Regions from separate parts of the Microbispora sp. H10836 genome, predicted to be linked through region 1. Evidence: predicted binding sites of a transcription regulator. Region 1 holds the regulator's gene; the other holds the start of a gene.
The links. The regulator HspR, encoded in region 1, represses chaperone genes until heat shock. The targets are predictions, from matches to a motif close to ANTTGAGTCNNNNNGACTCAANT.

Region 1 (7,390 bases):
CTCGGCACGGGCAAGGAGCAGTCGATGACCATCACCGGCGGCTCGGCTCTGGGCAAGGACGACATCGAGCGCATGATGCGCGAGGCGGATTCCTACGCCGAGGAGGACAAGCAGCGCCGCGAGGAGGCCGAGGTCCGCAACAACGCGGACGCCCTGGCCTACCAGACGGAGAAGTTCCTCCGCGAGAACGACGAGAAGGTCCCGGCCGACGTCAAGACCGAGGTCAACGACTCGCTCGCCGAGCTGAAGAAGGCGCTGGAGGGCACCGACGTCCCCGCCATCCGCACCGCCGCCGAGAAGCTCGCGACCGTCAGCCAGAAGATGGGCTCGGCCATCTACGCCCAGTCGCAGGCCGGCGCCGAGGGCGCCGCGGCCGGCGCGGGCGCGGGCGCGGAGGGCGCCCAGGCGAAGGCCGACGAGGACGTGGTCGAGGCGGAGATCGTCGACGACGAGCGGGAGGGCGGCCGCAAGTGAGCCCGCGTGAGAACGGCGCCCAGGAGGAGCCGGTGATCCGCGACAACCGCAAGATCGACCCGGAGACCGGCAAGGCCCGCGACTCCGCCGGGGACGCCGAGGCGGCCCCCGGGGACCAGGGGACGGAGACGGCGACGGCGCCCGCCGAGGGGTCCGCCAGGGACCTGCTCGCCGAGCGCACCGCCGACCTCCAGCGGCTCCAGGCGGAGTACAGCAACTACCGCAAGCGGGTCGATCGCGACCGGATCGCCGTCAAGGAGCAGGCCGTCGCGAGCGTGCTCACCGAATTGCTGCCGGTGCTCGACGACATCGGTCGCGCACGCGACCACGGCGAGCTGACCGGCGGCTTCGCGAAGGTGAGCGAATCGCTGGAGGCGACTCTCGGCAAGCTGGGCCTGACCGCGTACGGCGCGAAGGGCGACCCCTTCGACCCGACCGTGCACGAGGCGCTGATGCACAGCTACTCGGCGGAGGTGAGCGAGCCGACGTGCGTCGAGATCCTCCAGCCGGGCTACCGGGTCAACGACCGGATCCTGCGGGCCGCCCGCGTGGCCGTCGCCGAGCCGAGCGAGGAGGCGGCGCCGGAGGAGACGGCGGCCGGCTCCGGTGAGTCCGGCGGGCCGGACGAGAACTGAAACCGCGGAGGTCTCTCCCGATCGGCGAAGATCGGGAGAGACCCGCGAGGGCACCCGCGACGACAGCCGCGGGATCGCCCGCGGGACCACTGATTGACTCCCCCTTTCGTGCGAAGGAAGCGATAGATGAGCACCAAGGACTACTTGGAAAAGGACTACTACGCCGTCCTTGGTGTGCCCAAGACCGCGAGCGCCGAGGAGATCAAGAAGGCGTACCGCAAGCTCGCCCGGCAGTACCACCCCGACGCCAACCCGGGGAACAAGGAGGCCGAGGAGAAGTTCAAGGCGGTCTCCGAGGCGTACGACGTGCTGTCCGACGTCAAGCGGCGCAAGGAGTACGACGAGGCGCGCACCCTGTTCGGATCGGGTGTGGGCGGCTTCGCGGGGGCGGGCGGACCGCGCGGTGCCGGGGGCGGCTTCAACTTCGACCTCGGCGACCTGTTCGGCGGCTCGGGGTCGGGCGAGCGGATCGGGGACCTGTTCGGGGGGCTGTTCAACCGGGGCGGCGCGGGCACGGGCACGCGCACGACCAATGCCCGGCCCCGGCGCGGCCAGGACGTCGAATCGGAGGTGACGCTCGCCTTCGGCGAGGCGGTCGACGGCACGACCGTGTCACTCCGGCTCACCAGTTCGGCCGCCTGCACCGCCTGTGGCGGCACGGGGGCGAAGGCGGGCACCACGCCACGGGTCTGCCCGACCTGCGAGGGAACCGGGGCGGCCAGCCGCAACCTCGGCAACTTCGCCTTCTCCGAGCCGTGCCGCGACTGCCGCGGCCGGGGCCTGGTCGTCGACGACCCCTGCCCCGTCTGCGACGGCAGCGGGCGCGGCAAGAGCACCCGTACGATTCAGGCCCGCATCCCGGCGGGGGTCGGCGACGGCCAGCGCATCAGGATCAAGGGCAAGGGCGCGCCCGGTGAGAACGGCGGCCCGGCCGGCGACCTCTACGTGCTGGTCCACGTCAAGCCGCACCCCGTGTTCGGGCGCAGCGGGGAGAACCTGACCGTCACGGTCCCCGTCACCTTCCCCGAGGCCGCGCTCGGCGCCGAGATCAAGGTGCCGACCCTCCGGGGGATGCCGGTGACCCTGCGCATTCCCGAGGGGACGCCCAACGGGCGGACGTTCCGCGTGCGCGGCAGGGGGGCCTCCCGCAAGGACGGCACGAAGGGCGACCTGCTGGTCACCGTGCAGGTCGCGGTGCCCCAGAACCTCGACGACAAGGCTCGCGCGGCCCTCGAGGAGTTCAGGAACGCCACGGAGGGCCCGGACCTTCGCGAAGAGCTCATCAAGCAGGCCAGAAGCGAGTGAGCCGATGGATGCCAGGTTTTTCGACATCTCCGACGACACACCTGTTTATGTGATCTCCGTAGCCGCCCAGCTGTCCGGGCTGCACCCGCAGACGCTCCGCCAGTACGACCGGCTCGGGCTCGTCAGCCCCGGTCGTACGGCCGGGCGGGGGCGGCTGTACTCGACAAGGGACATCGTGCTCCTGCGCGAGGTCCAGCGGCTCTCCCAGGAGCACGGCATCAACCTCGCCGGAATCAAGCGCATCCTCGAACTCGAAACCGAGAACATGCGCCTGCGCGAGGAGGTCACCCGGCTCAGGGGTGAGCTCACGATGTTGCGGGCACTGGTCCGCTACGAACTGCCACCTGCCTGACCGGCGAATCGAGGCATTCACATATGGACTACAAGTTCACGCAGAAGAGCCAGGAGGCCCTGTCCGCGGCCGTCCGGCGCGCCGCGGCGGACGGCAACCCCGAGGTCGCGCCCGCCCACCTGCTGACGACCCTGCTGGCGCAGAACGGCGGCATCGCCGGGTCGCTGCTGCAGGCCGTGGGGGCGGACCCCCGGCGGCTGCGCACCCAGGCGGAGGAGCTGCTCGACCGGCTGCCCAAGGCGCAGGGCTCCACCGTGAGCGCGCCGTCCAGCTCCCGTCAGCTGCACAGCGTGATCAACACCGCCGCCCAGCGGGCCAAGCAACTCGAGGACGAGTACGTCTCGACCGAGCACCTGCTGGTCGGGCTCGCCACCGACGGCGGGCCGGTCGCCGATCTGCTGAAGGCCACGGGCGCCACCCCCGACGCGCTGCTCGAGGCGTTCGAGAAGGTCCGCGGGCACGCCAGGGTGACCAGCGAGACCCCCGAAGACACCTTCCAGGCGCTGGAGAAGTACGGCGTCGACCTCACCGAGCGGGCGCGGTCCGGCAAGCTCGACCCGGTGATCGGCCGCGACAGCGAGATCCGCCGGGTCATCCAGGTGCTGTCGCGCCGCACCAAGAACAACCCCGTGCTGATCGGCGAGCCCGGTGTCGGCAAGACCGCCGTGGTCGAGGGCCTCGCCCAGCGGATCGTCGCCGGCGACGTGCCCGAGAGCCTGCGCAACAAGCGCCTGGTCGCGCTCGACCTCGGCGCGATGGTCGCGGGCGCGAAGTATCGCGGCGAGTTCGAGGAACGCCTCAAGGCCGTGCTCAACGAGATCAAGGAGAGCAACGGCCAGGTCGTGACGTTCATCGACGAGCTGCACACGATGGTCGGCGCGGGCGCCGCCGAGGGCGCGATGGACGCCGGCAACATGCTCAAGCCCATGCTGGCCCGCGGCGAGTTGCGCATGATCGGCGCCACCACGCTCGACGAGTACCGCGAGCGCATCGAGAAGGACCCGGCCCTGGAGCGGCGGTTCCAGCAGGTCTACGTGGGCGAGCCGACGGTCGAGGACACGATCGCGATCCTGCGCGGGCTCAAGGGCCGCTACGAGGCGCATCACCAGGTGCAGATCTCCGACAGCGCCCTGGTCGCCGCCGCCACGCTCTCCGACCGGTACATCACGGCGCGGTTCCTTCCCGACAAGGCGATCGACCTGGTGGACGAGTCGATGTCGCGGCTGCGCATGGAGATCGACTCGCGGCCGGTGGAGATCGACCAGCTCCAGCGGAGCGTGGACCGCCTCAAGATGGAGGAGCTCGCGCTCGCCAAGGAGACCGACGAGGCCAGCCGCCAGCGCCTGGAGAAGCTCCGCGAGGAACTGGCCAACCGGCAGGAGGACCTCAACGCCCTGGTCAGCCGGTGGGAGCGGGAGAAGGCCGGTCTCAACAAGGTCGGCGAGCTGAAGAAGCAGCTCGACGAGGCGCGCGGCGCGGCCGAGCGGGCCCAGCGCGACGGCGACTTCGAGGCCGCGTCCCGGCTCATGTACGGCGACGTCCCGCGTCTGGAGAAGGAGCTCGCGGAGGCCACCAAGGCCGCCGAGACGGCGGAGGCCGAGGCCGAGCCCATGGTGAAGGAGGAGGTCGGCCCCGACGACATCGCCGAGGTCATCTCCTCGTGGACCGGCATTCCCGCGGGACGGCTGCTGGAGGGCGAGACCGCCAAGCTGCTGCGGATGGAGGACGAACTGGGCAGGCGCCTGATCGGCCAGAGCGAGGCGGTCCAGGCCGTCTCCGACGCCGTACGGCGGGCCCGGGCCGGCATCTCCGACCCCGACCGGCCGACCGGCTCGTTCCTGTTCCTCGGCCCCACCGGCGTCGGCAAGACCGAGCTGGCCAAGGCGCTCGCCGAGTTCCTGTTCGACGACGAGCGGGCCATGACCCGCATCGACATGAGCGAGTACGGCGAGAAGCACAGCGTGGCCCGCCTGGTCGGCGCGCCGCCCGGATACGTCGGCTACGAGGAGGGCGGCCAGCTCACCGAGGCCGTGCGGCGCAGGCCCTACACCGTGGTGCTGCTCGACGAGATCGAGAAGGCCCACCCGGAGGTCTTCGACATCCTGCTCCAGGTGCTCGACGACGGCCGGCTCACCGACGGGCAGGGCCGGACGGTCGACTTCCGCAACACGATCCTGATTCTCACCTCGAACATCGGCTCGCAGTTCCTCGTGGATCCCACGATGGAGAACCATGCCAAGCGCGACGCCGTGATGAACGCGGTGCGGGCCTCGTTCAAGCCCGAGTTCCTCAACCGGCTCGACGACATCATCGTGTTCGACGCGCTGGGCACCGAGGAGCTGTCGCAGATCGTGGACCTGCAGGTCACCCGGCTCGCCCGGCGCCTGTCCGACCGGCGGCTCACGCTGACCGTCACGCCCGCGGCCCGCGACTGGCTCGCGCTGACCGGCTACGACCCGTTGTACGGTGCGCGTCCGCTGCGCCGTCTGATCCAGTCGGCGATCGGCGACCGGCTCGCCAAGGAGCTGCTGTCGGGGACCATCCGGGACGGCGACGAGGTAATCGTCGACTTCGACGAGGCAGGAGACACGCTGACGATCCGGCCCGTTCGGTAAGGTCTTCCCCACCATTGGGGCAAGCGCGCCCCGCCCTTCTCCCTCGCTGCTACGTTCGGCGTTCGTCGGACTACCGTACGCGATCAGGGGGACGTGGATGTCCAGGACATCACGAAGTATTCGAGGGCGGTGCGTCGCGCTTGCGGCGGTCACGGCCGGAGTGAGCTGGCTGACCGGGGGCGCGGCGATGGCGAAGGACGGCGCGCTGGCCGACGCCTGCCGGACTCAAAGCCGCGACGTCACAGGCCGCGATGTCACGGACCGTGACGTCCCAGGCCGTGACGTCACGGGCGGGCTGACCTCCCTCGCTCCGGCGGCCGGCGTGCTGAGCATCGCCGACGCTGCCGGAGCGGCCGCCGGTCAGGGGCGCAACTCCCTGCCTACCGGTCCCGCGACGACCACGCGGCCCGTCCCGGCGGCGCTGCCGGCCGTGCCCGGCCCCCGTACTCTGCCGGCCGTGCCGGGTCCCCGTACGCTGCCGGGTGCGATGACCGGCGCGGCCCCCGCGGCGGCCAAGGCCGCGCCTGCCGTCCCCGCTGCGGACGCCAAGACCCTGTTCCCGGCCAGGAGCACCGTGCCCCTCCTCGCCGTCGCACCGGCCAGGCCGAGCGCCGCGAACGCCTGCGCGCCCCAGGCGCTGCGGACCGCGCCGGCCGCCCACGAGCGGGAGCACCCCGTCACGCAGGGGCATCCGAAGAAGGGCCACCGGCATCCGAAGCCGGAGGGCGACCCGGCGGGCGCCGCGTCCCGCGGCGACTCGGCCCGCGGCACGCTGCCGCAGAACCCGGGGGCGCAGAACCAGGGGGCGCAGAACCAGGGGGCGCAGAACACCTCGCCGCACAGGCCGGAGGCACGTAAGCCGGGAGCGCAGAAGCCAGGAGCGCAGAACCAGGGCACGCAGGGCGCTCCGGCGCCCGAGGGCGTCTCCACCAGCAACAGTTCGCAGAGCGCCGCCTCGGGCCAGGAGCAGAGCACGCAGACCTTCCCGGCGCGGGACCGCCGCCACCGCAAGGCACACCATCCCCACAAGCCAGGGCTCGTACCGCCGGCGCAGGCCGCGAACCAGGCGGGTCAGACCGGCCGGCCGGTGGCCGGCACGCGCAACGCCTCCCTGCCGGAGGGCGAGCGCAAGAAGGGCGCCAAGGACAGGCGGCAACGGCACGACGGCGCGCAGGGGACCGCTCCGGTCGTGCGGCCCGACGCGGCGGACGGCCGGCACGTGCCGCGGATGCAGCCGCGCGAGTACCCCAAGGCGGCCGCGGCCCGGCAGAACGGCGACATCACCGCACCGGCCGCCCTCACCAAGGCGACGGGCACACGCGCGGTGACCGACCTGGCCGCCGCGACCGGCAAGAAGCTCCTGCCCTAACCCGCCGTACGTCCCGGACGGGCGTGCGAAGACGGCGGCCGGCGGCCCGGGTTCGACGGCCGGGCCGTACGAGGAACGAGTTCGCCGGGACGGGAGACGAGCACCTGCCGGAGGGGCGCACACCGGCCGCGCTGAGCCGCGCCGCCCCGCCCCCACGCGGCTCCCACCCGGCACCGACCCGCCGGAATACCGAAGACAGCGAGACCCAAGACAGCGAGACTCGAGGGGCCGTGGTTCACGGCCCCTTTTCGCATGGTGCCGAGGGGCTCAGCGGGAGACGTCGAGGAGGGCGTCGAGGTCGTCCTCGGGCAGGCCGAGGTCGACCCGGATGCGGTAGCGGGTGCGCAGCAGGGAGTCGCGAATGCCCGATCCCGCGCCCCCACAGGCCCGGATCCCGTCGGTGGCCCACTCGTGCGCCGCGTCGAGGTCGCCGTACGCCACGAGCGTCTCGGCCACGGTCAGCGCGGTGGCCGGGCTACAGCCACCCGCCCGGATCACGGCGATGACGGCTCTGGCCTCCTCCGGCCGGTCGAGCTCGAACAGCGTGTCGGCGATCCCGGCACGCGGGTCCACCGGCACCTCCCCGCCGTCCTCCATGGCGCTCTGGTAGCGGTCGAGGGCGGTGGCGGGCTGACCGGCC
Region 2 (7,390 bases), on a different contig from region 1:
CCGCCCGGTGAGGGAGACCTCCCCGGTCATCGCCACGTCGGCGCGGACCGGCCGGCCCGACAGCAGCGAGGCCAGGGCCGTGGTCATCGTGACACCGGCCGACGGGCCGTCCTTGGGCACCGCCCCCGCGGGGACGTGGATGTGCACCGACCTGTCCTTGAGCGAGCCGACCGGAAGCTCCAGCTCCGCGCCCCGCGACCGGAGGAAGGACAGCGCGATCTGCGCCGACTCCTTCATCACGTCGCCCAGCTGGCCGGTCAGGGTCACGCCGGTCGCGCCGGTCTCCGGGTCGGCCAGCGACGCCTCGACGTAGAGGACGTCACCCCCCGCGCCGGTCACCGCGAGGCCGGTCGCCACGCCCGGCACCGCCGTACGCTGGCGCGCCTCCGGCAGGGACGACTCGGGCACGTGACGCGGCCGGCCCAGGTAGGAGACGAGATCGTCGGCCGACACCGTCACCGGGAGCCCGGCCTCGCCGAGGGCGACGTTCGCCGTCACCTTGCGCAGGATGCGGGCGATCGAGCGCTCCAGGGAGCGGACGCCGGCCTCGCGGGTGTACTCGCCCGCCAGGCGGCGCAGCGCCGCCTCCTCCACCGTCACCTCGTCGGCGGTGAGACCGGCCTTCTCCAGGTTGCGCGGGAGCAGGTGGTCGCGGGCGATGGCGACCTTCTCGTCCTCGGTGTAGCCGTCGAGCGTGACGATCTCCATGCGGTCCAGCAGCGGCCCGGGCACCTGCTCGAGCACGTTGGCCGTGGCGAGGAACAGCACGTCGCTCAGGTCGAGCTCGACCTCCAGGTAGTGGTCGCGGAACGTGTGGTTCTGCGCCGGGTCGAGCACCTCGAGCAGCGCCGCCGTCGGGTCGCCCCGGTAGTCGGCGCCGACCTTGTCGATCTCGTCGAGCAGCACGACCGGGTTCATCGAGCCCGCCTCGCGGATCGCCCGGACGACGCGGCCGGGCAGCGCGCCCACGTACGTGCGCCGGTGGCCGCGGATCTCCGCCTCGTCGCGGACGCCGCCGAGGGCGACCCGGACGAACTTGCGGCCCATGGCGCGGGCGACCGACTCGCCGAGCGAGGTCTTGCCGACTCCGGGAGGCCCGGCCAGCGCGAGGACCGCGCCGCTGCGGCGGCCGCCGACCACGCCGAGGCCCTGGTCGGCCCTGCGCTTGCGGACCGCGAGGTACTCCACGATGCGGTCCTTCACGTCGTCCAGGCCGGTGTGGTCGGCGTCGAGCACCGCGCGGGCACCGGCGATGTCGTAGGAGTCGGTCGTGTGGACGTTCCACGGCATGTCGAGCACGGTGTCGAGCCAGGTGCGGATCCAGCCGCTCTCGGGCGACTGGTCCGAGGCCCGCTCCAGCTTGCCGACCTCCTTGAGCGCGGCCTCCCTGACCTTCTCCGGCAGGTCGGCGGCCTCGATGCGGGCGCGGTAGTCCTCCTCCTCGTCCGTGGGGTCGCCGTTGAGCTCGGAGAGCTCCTTGCGGACGGCCGCGAGCTGCTGGCGGAGCAGGAACTCGCGCTGCTGCTTCTCCATGCCCTCCTGGACGTCCTTGCGGATGGTCTCGGCGACGTCCATCTCCGCGAGGTGGTCACGGGCCCAGCCGACCAGCTTGTCGAGACGCTCGGCCGGGTCGTCGATCTCCAGCAGCAGCAGCTTCTGCTGGATGGTCAGCCAGGGCGCGTACCCCGAGCTGTCGGCGAGGTCCGCGGGGTCCTTGATCTGGTTGACGGCGTCGACGACCTGCCACGCGCCCCGCTTCTGCAGGATCGTGGTGGTCAGGGCCTTGTACTCCTTGGCGAGCTCCTCGGCCCTGGGCCCGGCCGCGACCGGCTCCAGCACGGTCGCCTCGACCCACAGGGCTGCGCCGGGGCCGGTGGTGCCGGTGCCGACGCGCATGCGGTCGACGCCACGGACGACGGCCGCGGGCTCCCCGCCCGGCAGCCTGCCGACCTGTTCCACGACCGCGCTCACCCCCACGGGTCCGTAGCGGCCGTCTATGCGGGGCACCAGCAGGACCGTGCTCTCGCCGTTCGCGCGCGCCGCGTCGATGGCCGCGCGAACCTCGGAGTCCGACAGATCGAGGGGCACGACCATGCCGGGCAGGACGACCTCGTCGTCGAGCGGGAGGACGGGAAGGATCTGGGACATCAGCACTCCAGTAGGTTGAGTTATGTCGGCTCAACTAACAGGAGTCCGATCCTGTTCCCTGTTCTGCGCCAGTTCGCTGTGAGCGATCGTAATTGTGTAATCGCCGCTGATGGCGGGGCGAGTTCAGGCACCCGACGCAGACGGTTCACACGCACATGAGCAGCGTGTCCGGGTGGGCGGAGACGATCCCGCCATGAGGGTCACACGCATGTCCACCCTGGTGGCGGCCGCGCTCGCCGTACCGCCCGCCATGGCGGCCTCACCGGTCTCCGCACGGACCTGTCCCTCGTTCCTGGCCGTGGCCGCGCCGTACGCGGCCGTGCGGGGGCACGTCACGAACCTCGGCCGCGAGCGCGGCACCGACCGGTTCGGCGCGGCACTGGCCGCCGGCGACCTCGACGGTGACGGCGACGGCCGGGGCGAGATCGCCGTGGGCGCCCCCGGCGACGGCGGCCTGCGGTACGGCTCGGGCGTGGTGACGATCCTCGACCCGCTCCGGCGGCACGCCGGGATGTACACGCAGGAGAGCCCGGATGTGAAGGGCGCCGGCGAGAAGTGGGACGCCTTCGGCGCCGCGCCCGCCGCCGGGGACTTCGACGCCGACGGGCGCGACGACCTCACGATCGGCGTGCCCGGGGAGGACGCCGACCAGGTCATCGCCGGCACCCGGAAGGGCGGGCTGACCCGCCGTCACGACACGCTGCTCAAGGGGCTCAAGGGCTCCGGCTTCGGCGCGTCGGTCATGGTCACGGGCGACCGGCTCCCGGTCGGCGCGCCGGGAGCGGGCGAGCTGACCCTGGTCGCGGGCAGGGTGCGCAAGGGGTCGTACCCCGGGGTCGTCCCCGGCGCCGCCCGCACCGTCGTCAGGGGCGGCCGGAGCGACCTGTTCGGCTACACGCTTGGCTGAGACCGGAAGGCCGGCCCTCCGGAGAAGAGCGCATCGTCCGATATTTGTATCAAGCAGTTGCCACAAGCGGCCGGACCGAGGCATGATTTGTATCACGCGGTTGATACAAAGGAGTCGGTGTGGGCCCGGTGATCCCCCTTACCTTCGCGGCGCTGCTGGTGCTGGTCGCCGGACTTCTCGCTGTACTGATATCGCTGAGTCGCGTGGTCTCGGTGCCGGCCGGCGGCGACCTGTCCGTGCTGCGCGTGACCACGACACGGCTCCTCCGGGCGCGGCTTGCCGGGCTGCTGGCGGGCCTCGCGGCCTCCTGGTCCGTGTCGAGCTGGGACGGCCTCGGCCGGGGGCCGATGCTGGCCGCCCCCGTCCTGGGCATCGGCCTGCTTCTGGGCACGTTGGCGGGAGAGCTCTCCGCGCCGCGCCCTCACGGGCCGATCCGAGGTGCGTCACTGGAGATCAGAAGGGCGCGTGACTACCTGCCCGGATTCTCGACCCGGCTGGCCGGCGCTCTCACGCTGGTGACCGTCCTGCTGCTGTCCGTCACATCCGTCACCGCGAGCGCCGACGACCTGGGGCGTGCAGGGCGGGCGCTGGCTATGACCAGCCCCGACGGCACGGTGCGCAGCGCGACCACTCCGTGGCCCGGCTGGTTCTACGCGTGGCCCATGCTGGCCGTGCTCGCGGCCGCGTTCCTGCTCTCCGCGTTGGTGATGCACCGCGTCGTGCAGCGTGGACGTCCGGGCCTCGACGCGGCGGCGCGAGCCGTGGACGACGTGCAGCGCGCCCATACCGCTCGCGTGGTCACCGCGGCCTACGGCCTCTGCGTGGCCCTGCCGCTGGCCGGTGTGGCGGTCGTCGCCGCGGAAGCTCTCTTCCGGCAGCGCGATTTCGCGGGCTGGAGCGCGCCCGCGGCGTTCGGCCTCCTGGGGATCGCGGTCTTCGCCGCGGGCTCGGCCACCTGGTACCTGGCCGAGCTGCTCTCGCGGCCGACGATCAGGGCATCATGATCGAGGTCGACGTCACCAGCCCCTCACCGCCGTACGAGCAGATCCGGGCACAGCTCGCAGAGCTGATCAGGTGCGGAGTGCTGGCCGTCGGCAGCCGGCTCCCTCCGGTTCGCCAGCTCGCCGCCGACCTCGGCCTGGCGGCGGGCACGGTGGCGCGAGCGTACAAGGAGCTGGAGCAGGCCGGATATGTGAGCGGTAAGCGCGGTGGCGGCACCCGAGTCCTGCCGCAATCCGACCCTCGGACGGCGCGCGCGGAGCTGATCAGGGGCCACGCCCGCGCCTACCTCGCCGAGGTGGCCCGCCTTGGTGGATCCGCCGAGGAAGCGATCGCCGCCCTGTCCGATGCGGCCGCGGCCATCCACCCGGCCGAGCACGCCACCGGCGGGCCCGGCCGGGCTACGGCTGAAGCGCCGCGTGCCCGGACGGGATCGTGAACTCCGCCGAGACCCTGGCGGGGGCGCCCCGGCGGCTGATGTACTCGAGCGTGCGGAACCGCACCCGCATCTCGGAACTCGGGGGCCTGCGAGCTGGAGGCGGGCCCCGGGCTCCCAGTGGGTGGTGCGTCCGGCGGCGGACACGTGCCCGCCGGTCCTGAAGCGGTAGAAGTACTCCCGGCCCGGTTCCAGCCCTTCCACCTCGACGTGCACGCTGTGCGCCGCCTCGGGGCGGGCGTCCGCCGTTCCCGCCTTCACGACGGTGGCGAAGCGTTCGTCGGCGGCCAGTTGCCAGCTCACCTCGACCGGGCGCGACGGCATGCCGCCGAGCCCCCGCAGGAGAGCACGCGAGGGCGCGCGGACGGGCAGCGCGGAGCCGGTGAGGGCCAGGCCACCGGCTCCGGCCGCGAGAGCGGACAGGAACACTCGCCGGGACACGGATGACGCGTTCGTCTGCACGTGACCAGTGCAATCGCCCTGGTCGACGCCGAGGCCCCAGGCCGGTGACCCCGCCGGGAACCGCCGATGAACAGCATTGACGAACAGCTCAGCCCAGCAGCGGCTTCAGGTCCTCGCGCAGGGCGGCGGCGTCGCGGAAGTGGACGGCGGCGAGCCCGGCCCGCTCGGCCGCCGCGACGTTCTCCAGCCGGTCGTCCACGAAGACGAGGTCTCCGGGGGCGACCCCGAGCCAGGCCACGGTCTCGTGGAAGATCTCCGGCTCCGGCTTCACCAGGCCCATCCTGCCGCTGTAGAAACGCGGGCCGATCGGCCGCATGAACGGCAGCCCGTCGATCCCCTCGGCGACGCAGACCGGCATGTTGGACAGCAGCGCCATGGGCACGCCGACCCCGGCCAGCTCGTCGACGATCGCCACGGTCTCCTCGTTGGGCCGCGACCAGCTCGCCACGTCGAGGGCGACGACCGCGTCCAGGTCGGCACCGGCCATCGGCCTGCCGTACACGTGGGACCAGTACGCGGCCGGGTCGAGCGAACCCCGGTCGAAGTCGAGCCGCACCTCCCAGTAGCGGTCCTCGAACCCCGGATCACCTCCCGCCATGCGCGCGACGTCCTCGGGGGCCTGGGGAAGCGACACGACGTTGCCGTAGTCGAAAAGCACAGTCTTCATGGTCGTACGATCATAACCGGTGTTCGGAAGTCAGGCCACGTAGGTCTTGAGGTACTCGTTGGCGCTTCCGCAGCGCAGGTAGTTGCGCACGGTGTGGAAGTCGAGCCAGTCGATGTCGCAGGAGACGTCCCGGTCGACGCCGTCGAAGCACGACGCCAGCACGGCCGGGATGGCGGCGATGTCGTCCTTGTCGGCGATGTTGACCCAGCGGCGCACCCCCGGCGGACGCGCCCCCCTGCCCCGCACCGGGACCGGCGCGAGCCGCTCGAAGACCACGTCGCGCATGCCGAGCGGGCTGCCCAGCGTCACGAGCAGGTCGACCGAGAGATCGGGATGCGCCCACAGCGCCTCGTACGCCACGACGCTGCCGAGAGAATGGGCGACGACCACCCGGGGACGGCGCCTGCGCACGACGCCGGCCACCGCGTCGCGGGCCCGCACGCGCGGGTCGCCGCCGCCCAGGTAGGCGGCCACCTCCGGGCAGAAGTCCTGCGCGAAACGCACCGCCTGCGGGCCCATTCTCGTCAGCAGCCACTCGGCCAGCCGGTGGGCGATACCCGTGAGAGACTCCCCCGCCAGGTCCCGGAAGGGCCCGCCGAGCTGGGCCGCCCAGTCGGCGAGCACCAGCTTGGCCGGCGCCTCCATCTGCCGGGGCGGCTTCGGCGGCCCGCTGTGCAGATGATGGGCGTAGTAGGCGATCTCGGCGAAGTACTCTCCGGTGCCGTCCTCGCGCCCCGTGAGGCCCTGGTGCAGATAGGCGTTCCACTTGGCCCGCATGGCCTCGGCGGCGCCGCCCGCCGACCGGCCCGCCTCCTCGTAGTAGTGGTACTTGCCGATGCCGTGGACGCCCACGATCGAGGTCATGCTCCCGCCATCCCTTCGCCGGAATACCGTGGGTCACTGTGCACGACCCGATGGACCGCGACAAGCGCAGGCGATGTTCACGGTGATAAATGGCGAGCGGTGGTGATATTCACGGAGATAGGTTGGTCATCCCGATCGAGGAAGGAACGTCATGACAGGCCCCTTGCACGTGCGCGGCTCGGTCGTCGTGCCCGAGGCTGAGCTCGCCTGGCGTTTCTCCCGGTCCTCGGGCCCCGGCGGCCAGGGCGTCAACACCACCGACAGCCGGGTCGAGCTGAGCTTCGACCTCGCGCGCACGACCGCCCTCGGTCCGGCGTTGAAGGCCCGTGCGGCCGAACGGCTCGCCGCCCGCCTCGTGGACGGCGTGATCACGGTTACGGCCTCGGAACATCGCTCGCAGCTGCGCAACCGTGAGGCGGCGCGGGAACGGCTCGCCGCCCTGCTCCGCGACGCGGTCGCGCCGCCGCCGAAGCGGCGCCGCCCGACCAAGCCGTCCAAGGGCGCGGTCGAGCGCCGCCTGGCGGCCAAGAAGCACCGGTCCGACCTCAAGCGCCTGCGCCGCACCGAGGGCTGAGCCCGGCCCTGGAGTACCGCTCCTGGCGGCGAAAACGGCCATATCAAACGGCGTCATCAATGAAGCGACAATCGGTGGGATAAGAGCTCGCCGAGGTTCGTTTGCCGCTCCGGCCGCCGAGGAAATTCGGCGTACATCGATCCGTCCACGGATTGCAGAGCGGACATTCTCGCCACCAGGAAGAACTCGGGCAGTCTGGCGAGAATTGATTAAAGGGGTGCAATTGCCCACAGTCAGCGACTTCGTCAGAGCCTTCGCGATAGGTGCCGCGTTGACCGTCATCTCCCCCCTGCTCGACGGCGCCGCCACGGCCGCCGTGGCAGTGGATTCCGG

Region 2: the regulator HspR is predicted to act here: its motif matches at 2,162-2,184, upstream of lon (endopeptidase La).

Annotation. Positions count from the first base shown of each region.
Region 1 is NZ_JABBWU010000003.1:68,217-75,606, reverse strand. It holds gene dnaK (molecular chaperone DnaK) at 1-474, shown strand, start outside; gene grpE (nucleotide exchange factor GrpE) at 471-1,109, shown strand; gene dnaJ (molecular chaperone DnaJ) at 1,236-2,414, shown strand; gene HHX30_RS07725 (heat shock protein transcriptional repressor HspR) at 2,419-2,766, shown strand; gene clpB (ATP-dependent chaperone ClpB) at 2,790-5,381, shown strand; gene HHX30_RS07715 (hypothetical protein) at 5,542-6,750, shown strand; gene HHX30_RS07710 (hypothetical protein) at 7,018-7,390, opposite strand, start outside.
Region 2 is NZ_JABBWU010000006.1:170,766-178,155, reverse strand. It holds gene lon (endopeptidase La) at 1-2,148, opposite strand, end outside; gene HHX30_RS13990 (FG-GAP repeat protein) at 2,342-3,055, shown strand; gene HHX30_RS13985 (hypothetical protein) at 3,184-4,059, shown strand; gene HHX30_RS13980 (GntR family transcriptional regulator) at 4,056-4,493, shown strand; partial or broken gene HHX30_RS13975 (PhoD-like phosphatase N-terminal domain-containing protein) at 4,626-4,814, opposite strand; gene HHX30_RS13970 (HAD-IA family hydrolase) at 5,041-5,619, opposite strand; gene HHX30_RS13965 (hypothetical protein) at 5,650-6,483, opposite strand; gene arfB (alternative ribosome rescue aminoacyl-tRNA hydrolase ArfB) at 6,635-7,057, shown strand; gene HHX30_RS13955 (hypothetical protein) at 7,281-7,390, shown strand, end outside.